4 regions of the Proteus faecis genome follow, and region 3 is predicted to be linked to each of the others. Evidence: predicted binding sites of a transcription regulator. Region 3 holds the regulator's gene; each other region holds the start of a gene.
What was found. Region 3 encodes PurR, which represses purine synthesis genes. Its sites were predicted from a motif close to CANGCAAACGTTTGCNTG; they were not measured.
Positions count from the first base shown of each region.

Region 1: the regulator PurR is predicted to act here: its motif matches at 1,785-1,802, upstream of purT (formate-dependent phosphoribosylglycinamide formyltransferase).
Region 2: the regulator PurR is predicted to act here: its motif matches at 2,698-2,715, upstream of gltS (sodium/glutamate symporter).
Region 4: the regulator PurR is predicted to act here: its motif matches at 1,205-1,222, upstream of glyA (serine hydroxymethyltransferase).

Region 1 covers NZ_JASVWV010000002.1:59,498-63,746, forward strand. Annotated here, with positions in the region: gene QSH13_RS04440 (PfkB family carbohydrate kinase) at 1-566, shown strand, start outside; gene rarD (EamA family transporter RarD) at 799-1,710, shown strand; gene purT (formate-dependent phosphoribosylglycinamide formyltransferase) at 1,835-3,019, shown strand; gene htpG (molecular chaperone HtpG) at 3,246-4,249, shown strand, end outside.
Region 2 covers NZ_JASVWV010000006.1:149,385-153,633, forward strand. Annotated here, with positions in the region: gene QSH13_RS10115 (AsmA family protein) at 1-445, opposite strand, end outside; gene QSH13_RS10120 (hypothetical protein) at 552-1,100, opposite strand; gene QSH13_RS10125 (uracil-xanthine permease family protein) at 1,255-2,646, opposite strand; gene gltS (sodium/glutamate symporter) at 2,888-4,105, shown strand.
Region 3 covers NZ_JASVWV010000001.1:198,459-202,707, reverse strand. Annotated here, with positions in the region: gene punC (purine nucleoside transporter PunC) at 1-1,064, opposite strand, end outside; gene punR (DNA-binding transcriptional activator PunR) at 1,183-2,085, shown strand; gene purR (HTH-type transcriptional repressor PurR) at 2,112-3,137, opposite strand; gene cydH (cytochrome bd-I oxidase subunit CydH) at 3,405-3,488, shown strand; gene sodB (superoxide dismutase [Fe]) at 3,624-4,202, opposite strand.
Region 4 covers NZ_JASVWV010000014.1:20,940-25,188, reverse strand. Annotated here, with positions in the region: gene glyA (serine hydroxymethyltransferase) at 1-1,093, opposite strand, end outside; gene hmpA (NO-inducible flavohemoprotein) at 1,460-2,656, shown strand; gene QSH13_RS15390 (hypothetical protein) at 2,755-3,402, opposite strand; gene glnB (nitrogen regulatory protein P-II) at 3,664-4,002, opposite strand; gene QSH13_RS15380 (NAD+ synthase) at 4,018-4,249, opposite strand, start outside.

The DNA.
Region 1 (4,249 bases), on a different contig from region 3:
TGAATCCCATTTGTCGCTCGACATTAGATTGTGCAATCAAAAATGTTAAAGAAAGCGATTCACTGCTGAGTTTTGATATTAATTTACGCCCTCAAATGTGGCGTGATCACGAAGAAATGCGTGAAGTTATTGATCAATATGCGCGTAAAGCTGACATATTAAAATTATCAGAAGATGAGCTTACATGGATGACACAAGAAGTGACATTGAATAATGCACTTAATAAATTAGAAGATTATCCCGCTCGTTTAAAAGTGATCACTCAAGGCTCTAAAGGTTGTTTAGTTTTTACGCCAAATACTCAAGTCGCATTTAGCGCCTTTATCGTTGAATGTATTGATACAACCGGTGCTGGTGATGCTTTTATGTCAGGTTTGTTAGCCGCGCTTGCTGAATATGGTTTTGCTGAAGATGAACAATATCTATCAAAAATAGTGACACAAGCGGCTGCTTGTGGTGCTTTAGCCACGACCCAAAAAGGGGCGATAGCCGCAGCACCAAGTCGTAAAAAATTACGTGATTTTGTTCAGCAGCAACCACCGTTACATGTTAGGGAGATTTTCTAACAACTTACCTATTTTTTCTGGTTGTGGTTTTTACCACGGTTTTCCCTTAATGGTATTTTCCAATTCTCCATTTATAACGACTTTTCTCGGAATCGTTATTTGTGGAGATTTTTTTTATCTTGTCTATGTCGTCGTATTGATGTTTGATCAATCAGCGATGCTGATCATATTGTTCTGTCTGTTTTAAGCGTATGATATTAAACCTTATTGACTTTTATTGATGGAACATTAAATGTGGGCTCAATCAGGCGCGGTATTAGCCATTTTTTCGTATATTCTTTGGGGAATAACGCCTCTGTTTTATCGTCTGTTACCTGGGGCGCAACCGTTAGAAATGTTGGCTCAACGTTTGATCTGGTCTATCCCTCTTTTATTACTAGTACGACTCTTTATTAAAAATAGGACACGATGGCGCGTTGTTTTACAGGATAAGCGCTCTATTTTTATGTGCCTATTTAGCTCAATGGCTATGGCCGTTTCTTGGTGTACATTTACCTATGCATTAACACATCAACAAGTATTAGAGGCGAGCTTGGGATATTTTATTAATCCACTCTTCTCTATTTTATTAGGTGTCATCTTTCTTAAAGAAAAGCTTAATCTAGCAGAAAAATGGGCGGTTACCTTAATTTGTGCGGGAGTGGGGTACCAATTGTGGATGTACGGTGAATTACCTGTACTCGCTATTATGATGGGGGGGGCATTTGCTGTATATGGCTTGATCCGTAAGTTTATTCGTTTTGATGTGATCACTTCTTTATTTATCGAAACACTCTGGTTAATGCCATTAGCAATAGGGGTTACTATTTGGTTGTTGATAACAGATAAAAGCGCATTACCTTCCGCAGATAATCTGACTCGTTTTTATTATATTCTAACCGCACCTGTCACTATATTGCCATTATTGTTCTTTACCGCAGCAGTCAAACGAACCACATTAACTGTAATCGGATTAGCACAATATATTGAGCCTACTATTCAATTTTTATTGGCTGTTTTCTTATTCCATGAAGCTTTTGATGAAGTAAAAGGCGTGAGTTTCTCGTTGATTTGGTTAGGGCTTTTATGCTGTATATTGGCTCTTATTCGCAAACGTCTTAATTATCTAAAAATTCAAAAAGGAAAACGTAGCCAAACGGTGTAATTGTTTTATTTTTCTGTTTGATTATTTTTTTGTCTGGCTATTTTTCTATCATGTTAAATCCGCTATGCTATATAAAAGCAATCGTTTGCGTGATTGTGATTTTGATTAATAGTGAGGATAAAAAATGACAGTGTTGGGTACGGCTCTTACAGCAAGTGCAACAAAAGTGATGTTATTAGGTGCCGGTGAATTAGGCAAAGAAGTCGCGATAGAATGCCAACGCTTAGGCATTGAAGTGATTGCCGTTGATCGCTATCTCAATGCTCCTGCTATGCATGTTGCTCATCGCTATCATGTTGTAAATATGCTGGATAGCGACGGATTAAAGCAAGTAATTGAACAAGAGCGACCTGATTTTATTGTTCCAGAAATTGAAGCTATTGCTACAACATTATTGCTTGAATTAGAACAAGCGGGGCAAAAAGTGGTTCCTTGTGCCCGTGCTGTAAAGCTCACTATGGATAGAGAAGGGATCCGTCGTTTAGCCGCGGAAACACTGCATTTACCTACATCGAACTATCAATTTGTTGATGATGAAGTGAGTTTTAAAAAAGCCGCTTTAGCAATAGGTTTTCCTTGTATTGTAAAACCTGTCATGAGCTCATCCGGAAAAGGGCAAAGTGTTATTCGTAATGAAAACGATTTAGCTCAAGCTTGGACTTACTCGCAAGAGGGCGGACGAGCAGGAAAAGGTCGTGTTATTGTTGAAAAAATGATCCCGTTTGATTTTGAGATCACTTTACTGACTATTCACGCTGTCGATGGGATCCATTTTTGTGCTCCTATTGGTCATCGACAAGAAAAAGGGGATTACCGTGAATCATGGCAACCTCAAAAGATGAGTGATATTGCACTTGCTAAAGCACAGCATATCGCAAGTAAAGTGGTTGAAAACTTAGGGGGATATGGTTTATTTGGTGTTGAGTTATTTGTTCAAGGTGATGAGGTATTTTTTAATGAAGTCTCACCTCGTCCTCATGATACAGGATTGGTGACACTCATTTCTCAAGACTTATCAGAGTTTGCGCTTCATGTTCGTGCTTTTTTAGGCTATCCCATTGGTGGGATTCGTCAATTAGGTCCTTGTGCATCCGCGGTTATTTTACCAGCGCTTTATAGTACGAATATCGTTTATTCCGGTATTGAAAAAGTATTGAAGGCGGATCGTCAAATTCGCCTTTTTGCGAAGCCTGAAATTGCCGGCTCTCGTCGTTTAGGTGTTGTGCTTGCTCATGCTGATACGATAAAACACGCATTAGATGAAGCAAAAGCAGGCGCAAAAGCAATCGTTGTAAGTGATGCTAAATAATTAGAAATGTAACCTAAGTTAGCCTATTTTACCGCTAAGTGAATATTATCAACTTAGCGGTAAAAACATCCAGTAAGTATTATTTTGGCTCAAACTTTCATCATATAAGGGGGGTAATCACTTTTATTAGCTTAATTTTTTACTCGACCCTTGAAACTAGCTTAACTATCCCCACTTTTTACTCATATCGATTTTTTTCGCCAAATTAGGATTAATTGAGGTAAAAATGAGTATGAAAGGTCAGGAAACAAGAGGATTTCAGTCAGAAGTTAAACAACTTCTTCAATTAATGATCCATTCTCTTTACTCCAATAAAGAAATTTTCCTTCGCGAATTGATTTCTAACGCATCAGATGCGGCTGATAAATTGCGTTTCCGAGCATTATCAGATGCAGCGCTTTATGAAAATAACGGCGATTTGCATGTGCGTATTTCCACTGATAAAGAAGCACGTACTTTGACTATCAGTGATAATGGTATTGGTATGACTCGTGATGAAGTCATTGATAACCTGGGTACTATCGCAAAATCAGGGACAAAATCATTTTTAGAATCTATCGGACAAGATCAAGCTAAAGATAGCCAACTAATTGGTCAGTTTGGTGTTGGGTTCTATTCTGCGTTTATCGTTGCAGATAAAGTGACAGTACGCACTCGAGCTGCAGGTGAAAGCGCAGATAAAGGTGTTTTTTGGGAATCTGAAGGTGAAGGTGATTACACCGTTGCTGATATTGAAAAGGCTGATCGTGGTACTGACATCACACTTCATTTACGTGAAGGTGAAGATGAGTATTTAGATGATTGGCGTCTGCGTAGCATTATTAGTAAATATTCTGACCATATTTCTCTGCCTGTTGAAATTGAAACGAAAAATGAAGAAGACGGCACAGTGACATGGGAAAAAATTAATAAAGCGCAAGCACTTTGGACTCGTAATAAAGCCGAAGTGAGTGATGAAGAGTATAAAGAGTTTTATAAACATATCTCTCATGATTTTGCTGACCCATTAAGCTGGGTACATAACCGTGTAGAAGGTAAGCAAGAGTATACAAGCTTATTATATGTGCCTTCAAAAGCACCTTGGGATTTATGGAATCGTGAACAACGTCATGGTTTAAAACTGTATGTACAGCGTGTCTTTATTATGGATGAAGCTGAGCAGTTTATGCCTAATTACTTGCGTTTTATCCGTGGGTTAGTTGATTCTAATGATTTACCGTTAAATGTTTC
Region 2 (4,249 bases), on a different contig from region 3:
TCCCTCCCGTTATTTTTTTTGCATCAAAAGAAAAATCAGTTTTTTCACTACGTAACGCCATATTTTTAAATTGTAATATGTCGGCACTTAATGGTATTGACGGTGCTTTGTCTGCCAAATCAATATTACCATTTTCTAATGTAATTTTTTGCAGATGAGAAGGGGTAGTAAAAAATTGCCAATTAAATCGGATTTGTGCTGATTTTGCCGATACTATAGCTTTATCTTGCTTAGGATTAACGAGAAGATCATAAACAATGACTTGCTCGGGTTGCATAAGATCATGCTCAATACCCGAGAAGTGAATATCATAGTCAGTGTACTGTGTCAGCCATTCACTGGTTTTTTGTGCGCCCCACTGAGTCTGAATAAAAGCGTAAATTATAATAATAAATAAAATAACGATAAGTATCAGAGATACCAAACTTTTCATCAGCCAGCGCATAACCCGTCTCCTGTTTTATACTCCATCAAAACAGTATACAGTTATGCCTGAAAACTAGACGATGCTCAAGTATTCATCACTCTATAAAACAAGATTATTTAACTGCTTATGTTTTTGTGATAGAGGATATCTTTTTTATCAATGCTGCGTGGGATGGAATATTGTTCTGTTGTAAATTGGTTTTAATATGATTCAATATTTTTTCTATAATGCCTTTATGCCTTTGCTCTCTATCATTTAATTCTCCTTTTTTTAATTTATTACCATAGTTAATAAGTTGAGAAATTAATTCATTAGGATCAATGCTACCTGAGTGATAAATATCGTAAAAATTAGGGAGAATACCCGCTTGTGTTGATAAGTATTGAAACTGATATACTAGGAATCCTTCTTTATCTTTATTTTGCTGATTATTAAGGGAAGGATTTTTTAAAAACGCCACTAAGTCTGTTTTAATATGTTCTAAGTTGAACTCAGAAATAGACTTATTTCCTAAATGAGTAAATTTATGATCACTATTAAACAATGAAAGAATGGAATCTTTGAGATAAGTAAAAAATTGCCCAATAGTTTGTATATGGAAATCTTTAGTAGATGAGTGACTTTTTAAGTATTCGAGTGCGGGGTTTTTAATTGGGGTCAAGGGTGTAGCCATTCTATTTTCCTTTGATTTTCAGTATTGAGCTAAATAGTTACCGCAACTCACAGGAAAATGCTTTCATAAAAATATCATTGGTTTAAATATAATAAATAAAGCGCTATTTTTGATCATGAAAATAGCGCTTTATTATTCTGTTACTAGTTAATGATTATTTTTCTGGTGGAAAAACTAGGTTTAAGATGATGGCTGTTAAACCACCAGCAGCAATACCTGAGGAAAGCAATGTTTTTAGCCAATCAGGTGCAAACTGCAATATTTGAGGTTGCTGTGAAACGCCTAGTCCTACCGCAAGTGAAATCGCAAGGATCATGATAGCTCGGCGGTTTAGCGCTTCTTTAGAAACAATGCGTACACCAGACGCAGCTATGGTACCGAACATGACTAATGTGGCTCCGCCCAATACAGGTTCAGGAATTCTTTGCACAAATTCTGCAACGAATGGAAATAAGCCTAAGATAATAAGCATTGCGGCAACAACATAACCTACATAGCGACTTGCAACGCCTGTTAATTGAATAACGCCATTATTTTGACCAAAACAAGAATTTGGGAAGGTATTGAAAAATGCCGAAACCATAGAGTTAATTCCATTAGCCAATACGCCCCCTTTAATCCGTTTCATATACAAAGGACCACTAACGGGTTGCTCTGAAACATCTGAAGTTGCCGTGATATCTCCAATAGTTTCTAGTGATGTGATCATAAACACCAGCATTAAAGGAATAAGTAAATGCCAATTAAATGACAGTCCATAATAAAACGGCTCAGGTATAGTCATAAAAGGCGTTTCTTGATGTTCTACTGGTGTGGGCAACATATCTAACGCCCAAGCAAGAACATAACCCACAGCCATGGCAATAACCAAAGACGCAACACGTAAATAAGGATTTTTTTGTCGATTAAGTAAAATAATAACAATAAGAACAGAGCCTGCTAATAACAGATTTTGTGGTGAACCAAAGGTGTTATTCTCAATGGCCGCATAACCACCACCAATAGAGGTTAATCCAACTTGAATTAAAGAGAGGCCGATTATCATCACTACGACACCTGAAACTAACGGTGTAATGATACGTCTTGCTAAGTGAAGAACACGAGAAAGGATGATTTCGGTTAATGAGGCGACCATTAATGTGCCAAAAAGGGCTGCCATCATTGTTGGAATATCGGCGCCACCATTTTTAAGTGCTAATCCCCCCATAATCAGTGGAGCAACAAAGTTAAAGCTTGTTCCTTGGATTGATAACAATCCTGAACCTATCGGTCCCCATGCCCGAATTTGAATAAGAGAGGCAATGCCTGATGCAAATAAAGACATGCTGATAATGCGTTGAGTATCGTGTGCAGGTAATCCTAATGCTTGGCAAATGAGGATAGCGGGTGTGATAACTGCGACAAACATCGCTAAAAGGTGTTGGCAAGCTGCAAAAAGTGTTTGTGGTAATGGCGGCTTTTCTTCTAAAGCAAAAAGAAGTTCGCTGTTTTTTTTAATTGAAGCATCACTATTTTTAGGCAAATTTTGATTTTCTGAAGTAACCATGGTGTGAATTTCTTATTCGGCAAAAACCGTATTTTAATGATCTGCGCCACAAAAGCAATCGTTTGCGTAAAAATGATGTTATCAAAATGCATAAGAGGCGCTCACATTTTTATATGTTTTAACTTGTGTTTGTCTCCGTTTTTTTTTCTAATCGGGGATACCTGCTTTTGGCGTTGTTTATGGATGAACTTAGCGTCGTAGTATTTTTATATAAAATTAACAAATAAGACGGGGTACATAAATGTATCATCTTGATGTTTATGGCACGCTGGTTGCGGCCACTTTGGTTCTCTTGATCGGACGTAAGTTAGTGAAATCTGTTCCTTTTTTAGAACGGTATACGATCCCAGAACCCGTTGCAGGTGGGCTACTTGTTGCAGTTCTGCTATTAGCATTTAAATCATTTATGGACTGGGAAGTCAGTTTTGACCTCTCACTTAAAGATCCATTAATGCTAGCCTTCTTTGCAACAATTGGTTTAAACGCGAACCTCGCAAGCTTAAAAGCGGGGGGAAAAGCGCTTTTTATTTTCGTCTTTGTTGTTGTTGGGTTATTGCTAGTGCAAAACACAGTCGGTATTGCATTGGCGGAAATGTTAGGTCTTGATCCTCTGATGGGATTATTGGCGGGCTCTATTACATTATCAGGTGGTCATGGTACAGGGGCAGCCTGGGGTAAAACGTTCGTTGAAAGTTATGGTTTTATGAGCGCATCTGAAGTCGCGATGGCGTGTGCTACCTTTGGTTTAGTTTTAGGTGGATTAATTGGTGGCCCAGTTGCCCGCTACTTAATCAAAAATATCCCAACACCGGGATTAGGCGCCGATGACCATGAAATGCCAACTGCGTTTGAGAAGCCGACAACAGGCCGAATGATCACTTCAATGGTTTTATTAGAAACGATTGCGATGATCTCTATCTGTTTAATGGCAGGTACGTTCCTTTCTCAGCTGTTAGAAGGTACGGCATTCTCACTACCGACCTTTGTGTGTGTTCTGTTTATTGGTGTTATTTTAAGTAATAGCCTTTCAATGCTTGGGTTCTACCGTGTTTTTGATAGAGCGGTGTCAGTCTTAGGTAACGTGAGTTTATCGTTATTCTTAGCGATGGCATTAATGAGCTTGAAATTATGGGAACTGGCCTCACTGGCGATACCAATGTTGGTTATCCTTGGTGTTCAAGCTGGTGTAATGGCACTTTATGCAATTTTTGTCACTTTCCGGGTCATGGGTAAAAACTACGATGCGGCGATTTTAGCAGCGGGTCATTGTGGTTTTGGTTTAGGTGCTACACCAACGGCGATTGCGAATATGCAAGCGGTAACAGACCGTTTTGGACCGTCTCATCTTGCATTCTTAGTTGTACCTATGGTCGGCGCATTCTTCATTGATATTGTGAATGCAATAGTGATTAAACTGTATCTGATGCTACCGTTTTTCACGCCTATCGTTGCAGGGTAGTTTAGTTGCTATAAATTAAAATAGCGTCAAAACGTCAAAGGACACCTCAATGTTGAATATCGATATTGAGGTGTTTTTCTATGTGGTGTTAACTTACAGATATTTCAAAATCACTCACAGGCGTGTTTAAACGCACGCTAAGCC
Region 3 (4,249 bases):
CTACAAAGGCCAAGTTGAAGTGCATTTTGTAATGCAGCTGCTTTACCGCTAATTTCAGGATAAGCAGACAAAGCATTAGATACTGCAATTGGATACGATGCGCCATTCATTGCAGCCATAATACAGAACGGAATTAAAATAGTTGTTAATGTCGGTTCAGTAAATTTAGCAACAAGGTATAACGCAGTCATACTGACAGCATAACCAATTAATAACAGTGGTAGTAGCGTTTTACCTGTCATTTTTGACAGTAAAATGCGACAACCATAACCACCCACCATAAATGCAATAGTCTGTGGAATATAACTTAAACCGATATCCTGCGGAGAGTAGCCCATCTTTTCAAGAATGATGGGGGAGCCAGCTAACCAAGCAAAGAAACCTGCACTACAAGACGCGTAAACTAATACGTTACCAGTGTAGAGCGGGGATTTTAATAAAGTCATAAATGAAGCAGAAGATTGGTTTGCATCTGTGACGGATTTTTGTTTAATGTTTTTTAGCATTAACGTCGGTAACATCAGAACTAATGTTACTACCATTAACAGCATAAAAATCATACGCCAGCCACCGTGGTTTAATAATGATGCACCGATTAAAGGCGCAAGTGCTGGTGATAATGCAACCAGTGGCATAATTAACGCAAAAACGCGCTGAGCGCGAGATTCATCAAAACGGTCGATGACAAGAGCTTGCCAAATAACAGCTGCAGAGCAGACGCCGAAAGCTTGTAGGAAGCGCATAGCAAGTAAGCCAGTTGCACTTTCGACCCACAGCATACCAAGACAGCCTAAAGAGAAAAGACTTAAACCAACTAGAAGAATAGGTTTTCGACCGATTTTGTCTGAAAGTGGTCCCCAAAGTAATTGAGCAACAGCAAAGCCAAATAAAAAGATACTTAAGCTATTACTAATAGCACCTTCGCTGATAGAGAGTTCACGTTGCATCATACCAAACGCAGGTAAGTACATATCAATAGCTAAGTAACCTAGCATACTCAAACCTGCTAGGTACACCATAAAGCTCATAGGTGTTTTTGATTGTGTGGAAGTTTTAGAATTCATTTTATTTTCTATGCTATGTAATGTAGAACATTTTATGTATTGTAACTAAGACCTATTTTACTTGTGAAACGGGAATATTTGGTTAATGCTGTGAAAAATTTTCAAAGGAATAAACTCTATGTGGTCAGAATACTCTTTAGAAGTTGTTGATGCAGTCGCAAGAACAGGAAGTTTTAGCTCGGCTGCTCAAGAATTGCACAGAGTGCCATCCGCCGTTAGTTATACTGTTAGGCAACTAGAGGAATGGCTTGCTGTTCCTCTGTTTGAGCGTCGTCACCGTGATGTAGAATTAACCGATGCAGGTAAAATTTTCATCAAAGAAGCACGATCTGTTATCAAAAAAATGAATGACACTCGGCATCTTTGCCAACAAGTTTCTAATGGATGGCGTGGTCAATTCAGTATAGCCGTTGATGGCATTGTTAAACCTGAAAGAACACAACAACTTATTCTCGATTTCTACCGTCATTTTCCGGATATTGAACTGTATGTCTACCCTGAAGTGTTTAATGGCGTATGGGATTCTTTAGTTAATGGTCGTGTCGATTTAGCTATTGGTGCAACAAGAGCTTCACCCATTGGTGAACGTTATAGTTTTCGAGATATGGGATTTATGCCTTGGCGTTGTGTTTGTCATGTTGATCACCCTTTAGCGAAAGCACAACATCCACTAACGGATGATGAAATGCGACCTTATCCAAGTTTATGCTTAGAAGATACATCACGCAGTTTACCAAAGCGTGACACATGGGCGCTAAATAATCAACGTAGAATGGTTGTACCGACATGGGATATGGGGCTTGAATGCTTATTAGCTGGATTATGCGTAGGAATGGTACCTTGGCACCGTGCTGAACCTTTAATTGAACAAGGTACACTGGTTACTTTACAGCTGGCACAGCCATTGCCAGACAGCCCATGCTGCCTGACGTGGGTCGATAAAAGTGAATCGCCTGCTTTGACATGGTTGTTAGATTATCTTGGAGATAGCCAAACCTTAAATGAGGAATGGCTTCGCTAGAAATCAGATAACTGGATAAATAAGAATTAACGGCGGTAGTCGATAAAAGGACCATCGGCAACTGAACGGCGCTCAACTAATCGCGGATGAACTTCGATTGTTTGGGCGTCTTCGCGTTTATTGACGATGCGATCAAGCAACATTGATAATGCCATTTGACCTAAACGCTCTTTTGGCTGATGGACGGTTGTTAGCGCTGGTGTAAAATAACGTGCATTACGAATATTGTCGTAACCCACAATGGAAATATCTAAAGGAACACGCAGACCAAGTTCATCTGCAGCGCAAATTGCGCCCATTGCCATGACATCACCACCACAAAAAACAGCAGTAGGGCGATGTTTTTGATTTAGCATTTGGTACATAGCTTTATAACCAGATTCTGGTTCAAAGTCACCTTGTACAATCCATTCATCTTTTACTGTGATTTTTGCTTCTTCCATGGCTTTTAAGAAACCTTGTAAGCGACCACCACCTGTATTCCGTTCTAATGGACCAGGGATAATACCAATATCACGATGACCTCGCTCAATAAGGTAACGACCTGCGATATAACCACCATGTAAAGCGTTATCGATAATGGTATCTGTAAAGTCACCACGCGCTTTGCCCCAATCCATGACAACCATTGGAATATTACGATAGCCTTCTAAAAGAGTCAGAAGGTGATCGGGATATTCAGAACACATGACTAATAATCCATCAACACGTTTTTGTGCCAGCATGGCTAAATACGCTTTTTGCTTATCAAGATTGTTATGTGAGTTACATAAAATCAGGGTATAGCCTTTGCTATAACAACTATTTTCAACTGCTTCAATCACTTCAGCAAAGTAAGGAGCTTCACTGGACGTGGCTAACAGGCCTATAGATTTTGTGTGATTGACTTTTAAGCTACGCGCAACGGCACTTGGCGAATAATTTAATTCTTTTATAGCGGCCCAAACTGCTGCTCGTGTGTTCTCAGCAACAAAACGGGTTTTGTTGATCACATGAGAAACAGTCGTGGTTGATACGCCTGCGCGTTTTGCCACGTCTTTTATTGTTGCCATGGTGTGGAAAACTCCTGACCTTCATTGGTCTCTTTTATCTAATTTTATGGTTTAACTGCCAGTATAGTCATACATAGGGCAAACACTGGCAATAATTTAGCGATTAGCTGTGAATTTTGTATGATCTAGCTCAAAAGTGAAAGTATTAATCAATGTTATAAATTGTGCACTAGTCGCTATTTTAACAAATTCTGATATGTAATAATAATTAACCATGACAAGGTTATGGTTAATTATGTGTATTATAATCATTTTGAGGGAGAATAGATGGATACGGATCTGAAATTTGGTTTGAGTACAGCAATAGCAGCGCTGGTTATGATTGTTATTTTTTCTACTCTGCTTTTCTAATCATGTTTTAATAAGTACTCGATTAATTTAAGTAATAGATTATCGAATACTGAATATAACAAAGGGCTCAAGGCCCTTTGTTATTATGTCATCAAAAATGAATTTTACTCATTCACCTTTGATTATCACACTAAATTAAGCAAGGTTAGCTTCAACAAATGACCAGTTAACCAATGCCCAGAACTCTTCTAAATATTTAACGCGTGCATTGCGGTAGTCGATATAGTAAGCATGTTCCCATACGTCTACAGTTAACAGAGGTTTGTCTGTGCCTGAAACAGGTGTTGCAGCATTTGATGTGTTAACAATCGCAACTGAACCGTCAGCTTTTTTAACTAACCAAGTCCAACCTGAACCGAAGTTTTTTGCTGCAGCATCATTAAATTGCTTTTTGAATTCTTCAAAAGAGCCAAATGCTTTGTTGATAGCTTCAGCAATTTTACCTGTTGGTGCGCCACCTGCATTTGGTGCTAAGCAGTTCCAGTAGAAAGTGTGGTTCCATACTTGTGCAGCGTTATTGAAAACACCACCATCAGTAGACTTGATGATTTCTTCTAAAGATTTACTTTCTAAATCAGTACCTTTAACTAGGTTATTTAAATTAGTTACATAGGTTTGGTGGTGTTTGCCGTAGTGATATTCTAAAGTTTCTTTAGAGATGTGTGGTTCAAGAGCATCTAACGCATAAGGTAATTTTGGTAATTCGAAAGACATTGCGTACTCCTTTAAACTATCTATTTCGGGTTTTGTGCCTGAAATCA
Region 4 (4,249 bases), on a different contig from region 3:
CGATACGAACACCAGAAGTTACAAATGGGCTACGTGGATCATTTGGTACGCTGTTTTTGTTAACAGTGATATTTGCACGACCCAGTGCAGCATCTGCATCTTTACCTGTAATATCTTTATCAACTAAATCTAATAAAAACAGGTGGTTTTCAGTTCCGCCAGATACTACTTTATAACCGCGATCTAAGAAAACTTCTACCATTGCTTTCGAGTTTTTAGCAACTTGTTGCTGATAAACTTTAAATTCTGGTTCCATAGCTTCTTTTAATGCAACCGCTTTACCTGCAATAACATGCATTAAAGGGCCACCTTGAGAGCCAGGGAATACAGCAGAATTCAGTTTTTTATAAAACTCTTCATCGCCACCTTTAGCAAGGATCAGACCACCACGTGGACCAGCTAAGGTTTTGTGGGTAGTTGTTGTAACAACATGCGCATGAGGAACTGGATTAGGATAAACACCTGCTGCAACCATACCAGCTACGTGTGCCATATCAACAAATAAGAATGCACCAATGCTGTCTGCAATTTCACGCATTTTAGCCCAATCAACCAGACCAGAATAAGCAGAGAACCCGCCGATAATCATTTTTGGTTGATGTTTTTTAGCTTGAATAGCGATATCTTCGTAATCAATTTTACCTGATTCATCAATACCATAAGGCACGATATTATACAGTTTACCAGAGAAGTTAACTGGTGAACCATGAGTTAAGTGACCGCCTTGCGCTAGGTTCATGCCTAAAACAGTATCACCTGGTTTTAATAATGCCATATAAACAGCGGCATTCGCTTGAGAGCCTGAGTGAGGCTGTACGTTAGCGTAATCTGCACCAAATAATGCTTTTGCACGATCGATAGCCAGTTGCTCTACAACATCCACATACTCACAACCACCGTAGTAACGTTTACCCGGATAGCCTTCAGCATATTTATTTGTCAGCTGAGATCCCTGCGCCTGCATAACACGAGGGCTGGTATAGTTTTCAGAAGCAATAAGTTCGATGTGCTCTTCTTGACGAGTCACTTCACCTTCCATTGCATTCCATAATTCTGGATCGTAATCAGCAATATTCATTTCACGTTTTAACATTCACATCTCCTGACTCAGCTAACTTCACTAAAGACAAACTCCCATGCGGGAGAAAGAATGGCATACAGTGTAAACTCTTTTTCTTCATTGAGATAGTCCCTAATGAAAAAATACGCAATCGTTTGCCATCCAACTATAACAGTACCTTATTACTTTTTAACAACCTCATTTTATCCTGTGTTGATTCCTCTTTTTGAGGCACATCTCGCCTTATTTTGCAAACCCCCCGCATCATTCTCTAAGAATTGAGATTTTTTGTTAAAAAATAAAAACAGAGATTTACAAAATAATCAAAAAGAGATAAGTTGCATATAAAATATAATTTATAAAAATTCACTATAAACTGAAAATTTTTCAGGAGCAATTATGTTAGATGCACAAACTATCGCGACAATTAAATCAACAATTCCCCTCATTGCGAAAACAGGCCCTGCATTAACCGCACACTTTTATGATCGAATGTTTTCTCGTCATCCAGAATTAAAAGATATTTTCACCATGAGTCATCAAAGTAATGGCGCACAACGTGAAGCCTTATTTAATGCAATATGCGCTTATGCAACAAACATTGAAAATTTAACCGCCATTTTGCCTGCCGTTGAAAAAATTGCACAAAAACACGCGAGTTTAAATATTCTTCCTGAACACTATCCCATCGTCGGTGAAAACTTATTAGCAACAATTGATGAAATGTTTAGTCCCGGGCAAGCAGTGCTAGATGCTTGGGGAGAGGCTTATCAAGTATTGGCGGATGTCTTTATCAATCGCGAAGAGCAAATTTATCAACAAAAAGAACAAACAAATGGAGGTTGGAGAGGATTACGAAACTTTAAAGTTAAACATAAAGTAAAACAAAGTGATGTCATTACCAGTTTTGAATTAGAGCCTGAAGATGGGCGAGCGGTTACTTCTTATCAAGCAGGGCAATACATAAGTCTGTATCTCCGTGACGAACATCTTGAAAACCAAGAAATACGTCAATATTCATTAACTCAATCTTCAAATAATAAAACTTATCGCATTGCAGTAAAACGCGAAGATAACGGTATTTTATCAAATTTTCTTCATGATCATGTTCAAGAAGGAGATATTTTACAAGTTGCCGCACCAGGGGGCGATTTCTATTTAGATGTGTCACCAACAACACCAGTAACCTTAATTTCAGCCGGAGTCGGGTTAACACCAATGCTCTCTATGTTACACACTCTTTCAGCTCATCAAGCTAATATTAATTGGTTACATGCGGCTGAACATGGTGGTGTTCATGCTTTTAAAGATGAAGTTAATCAGATCAGCAATCAGCTTTCACACTACCAACAAGCAATATGGTATCGAACACCACGTGCTGAAGACGTGCAAAATAAAGATTATCAATTCGAAGGCTTAATGACATTAAAGCAAGTTGAAGATTGGTTAGCTACGCCTGATATGCATTTCTATTTTTGTGGCCCATTACCTTTTATGCAATCTATTGCAAAACAACTTATTGAATTAGGTATTAATAGTGAAAAACTTCACTATGAATGTTTTGGTCCCCATACTGTTATTACACAAGAGTTGTAATAGAAACACCTTCATCAATATTTAATCCTAAATTGAATAATAAAAGCGCTGATAACGTTATATTTATCAGCGCTTGTTTAGGTTATTTCACTACCTTTTTATAATCGATATTTATTTTCAATCGCTGTCGGAATTACATGCTCTTTAGCAGAAAAACCGTACCAAATAACACTAATTAAACAGAGTGTATAACCAAATAATTCACTTCCCTCTTCCACCATGTTTTTAACAGCACGGTTATAATCCTCACCCAATAATTTGTGCCAAAGTATTCCCATGCCAAATAAACGAGAGAACAATAAAATACATAATAGGCCAGCAACTAACATTCCATGGCTTGGATGAGTAATAAAATGAATTAAGCCTTTTAATGTTTTCTTGCCTTCTCTAATGGCAATGGCTATAGAAATAAATACCACCGTTAGAGCAAACCAAACCCAAGATCCGTGTGCAATCTGATCAAATACATTATCTAATTCACGAATTAAAATGCACAAGAAAAACCCCATAATAAGTGTGAACGCTCCCCGCTGTTCACTTTCTTGGCACACTTTAACAAAAAAGAATAAGCAAATAATGGCGACGATAATTTCTTGACCTAATTCAGTTATCGACGTTTCAGAGATACCATTATCGAGAACCAAAATATCAAGAAAAATAAATCCCGTAGTGATTGCGATTAATACTGCCGCACATAAAAATAAAGCGAGACGCTTTAGTAAATAATTAAACACTATTTTGCCCATACCTTAATGATTTTTAATATTGATGATAATAACTTTACTTGAAAGTTATTAAATAACATTTTGTGCCTTAAAGTTTACAAAAAACAGTAAAATAAATTGTTCTATATCATCAATAGACTTGTATAAGATATAAATAGCATTATAGGTAAAACATTAAAAAATTAATTATGCGCAAGAAAAAGAAAAAGCCCGATATTTTGATCAAAAATATCGGGCTTAAATAAAAATAAATAATATAACTATTTGGCTTAAGTTAATTAACTAAATAGCCTCTTCGTCTTGTTCGCCAGTACGAATACGAATAACACGACTTACATCAAAGACAAAAATCTTGCCATCACCAATTTTGCCTGTTTGTGCTGTTGTCATAATTGTATCTACACAGGTTTCAACAATTTCATCAGAGACAACAATCTCAATCTTCACTTTTGGTAAAAAATCGACCATGTATTCGGCACCACGGTAAAGCTCAGTATGCCCCTTTTGGCGACCAAAGCCTTTCACTTCTGTTACCGTCATGCCCGTGATACCCACTTCGCCCAGCGCTTCTCTTACATCATCTAATTTAAACGGCTTAATTATCGCTTCAATTTTTTTCATCGTATTATCCTGCTATTACCAGTTGTGGCGACCAAAACCGCTTGTAATTGGGTATCTGCGATCTTTACCAAAGTTACGACTTGTAATACGTGGCCCAACAGGGGCTTGACGTCGCTTGTACTCATTAATATCGACTAATTTTATCACCTTACGAACTGTCGCTTCATCAAATCCTGCTGCAACTAAATCAGAGACAGATTTATCATGTTCAACATAACCTTCAAGAATAGCATCCAGAATATCATAA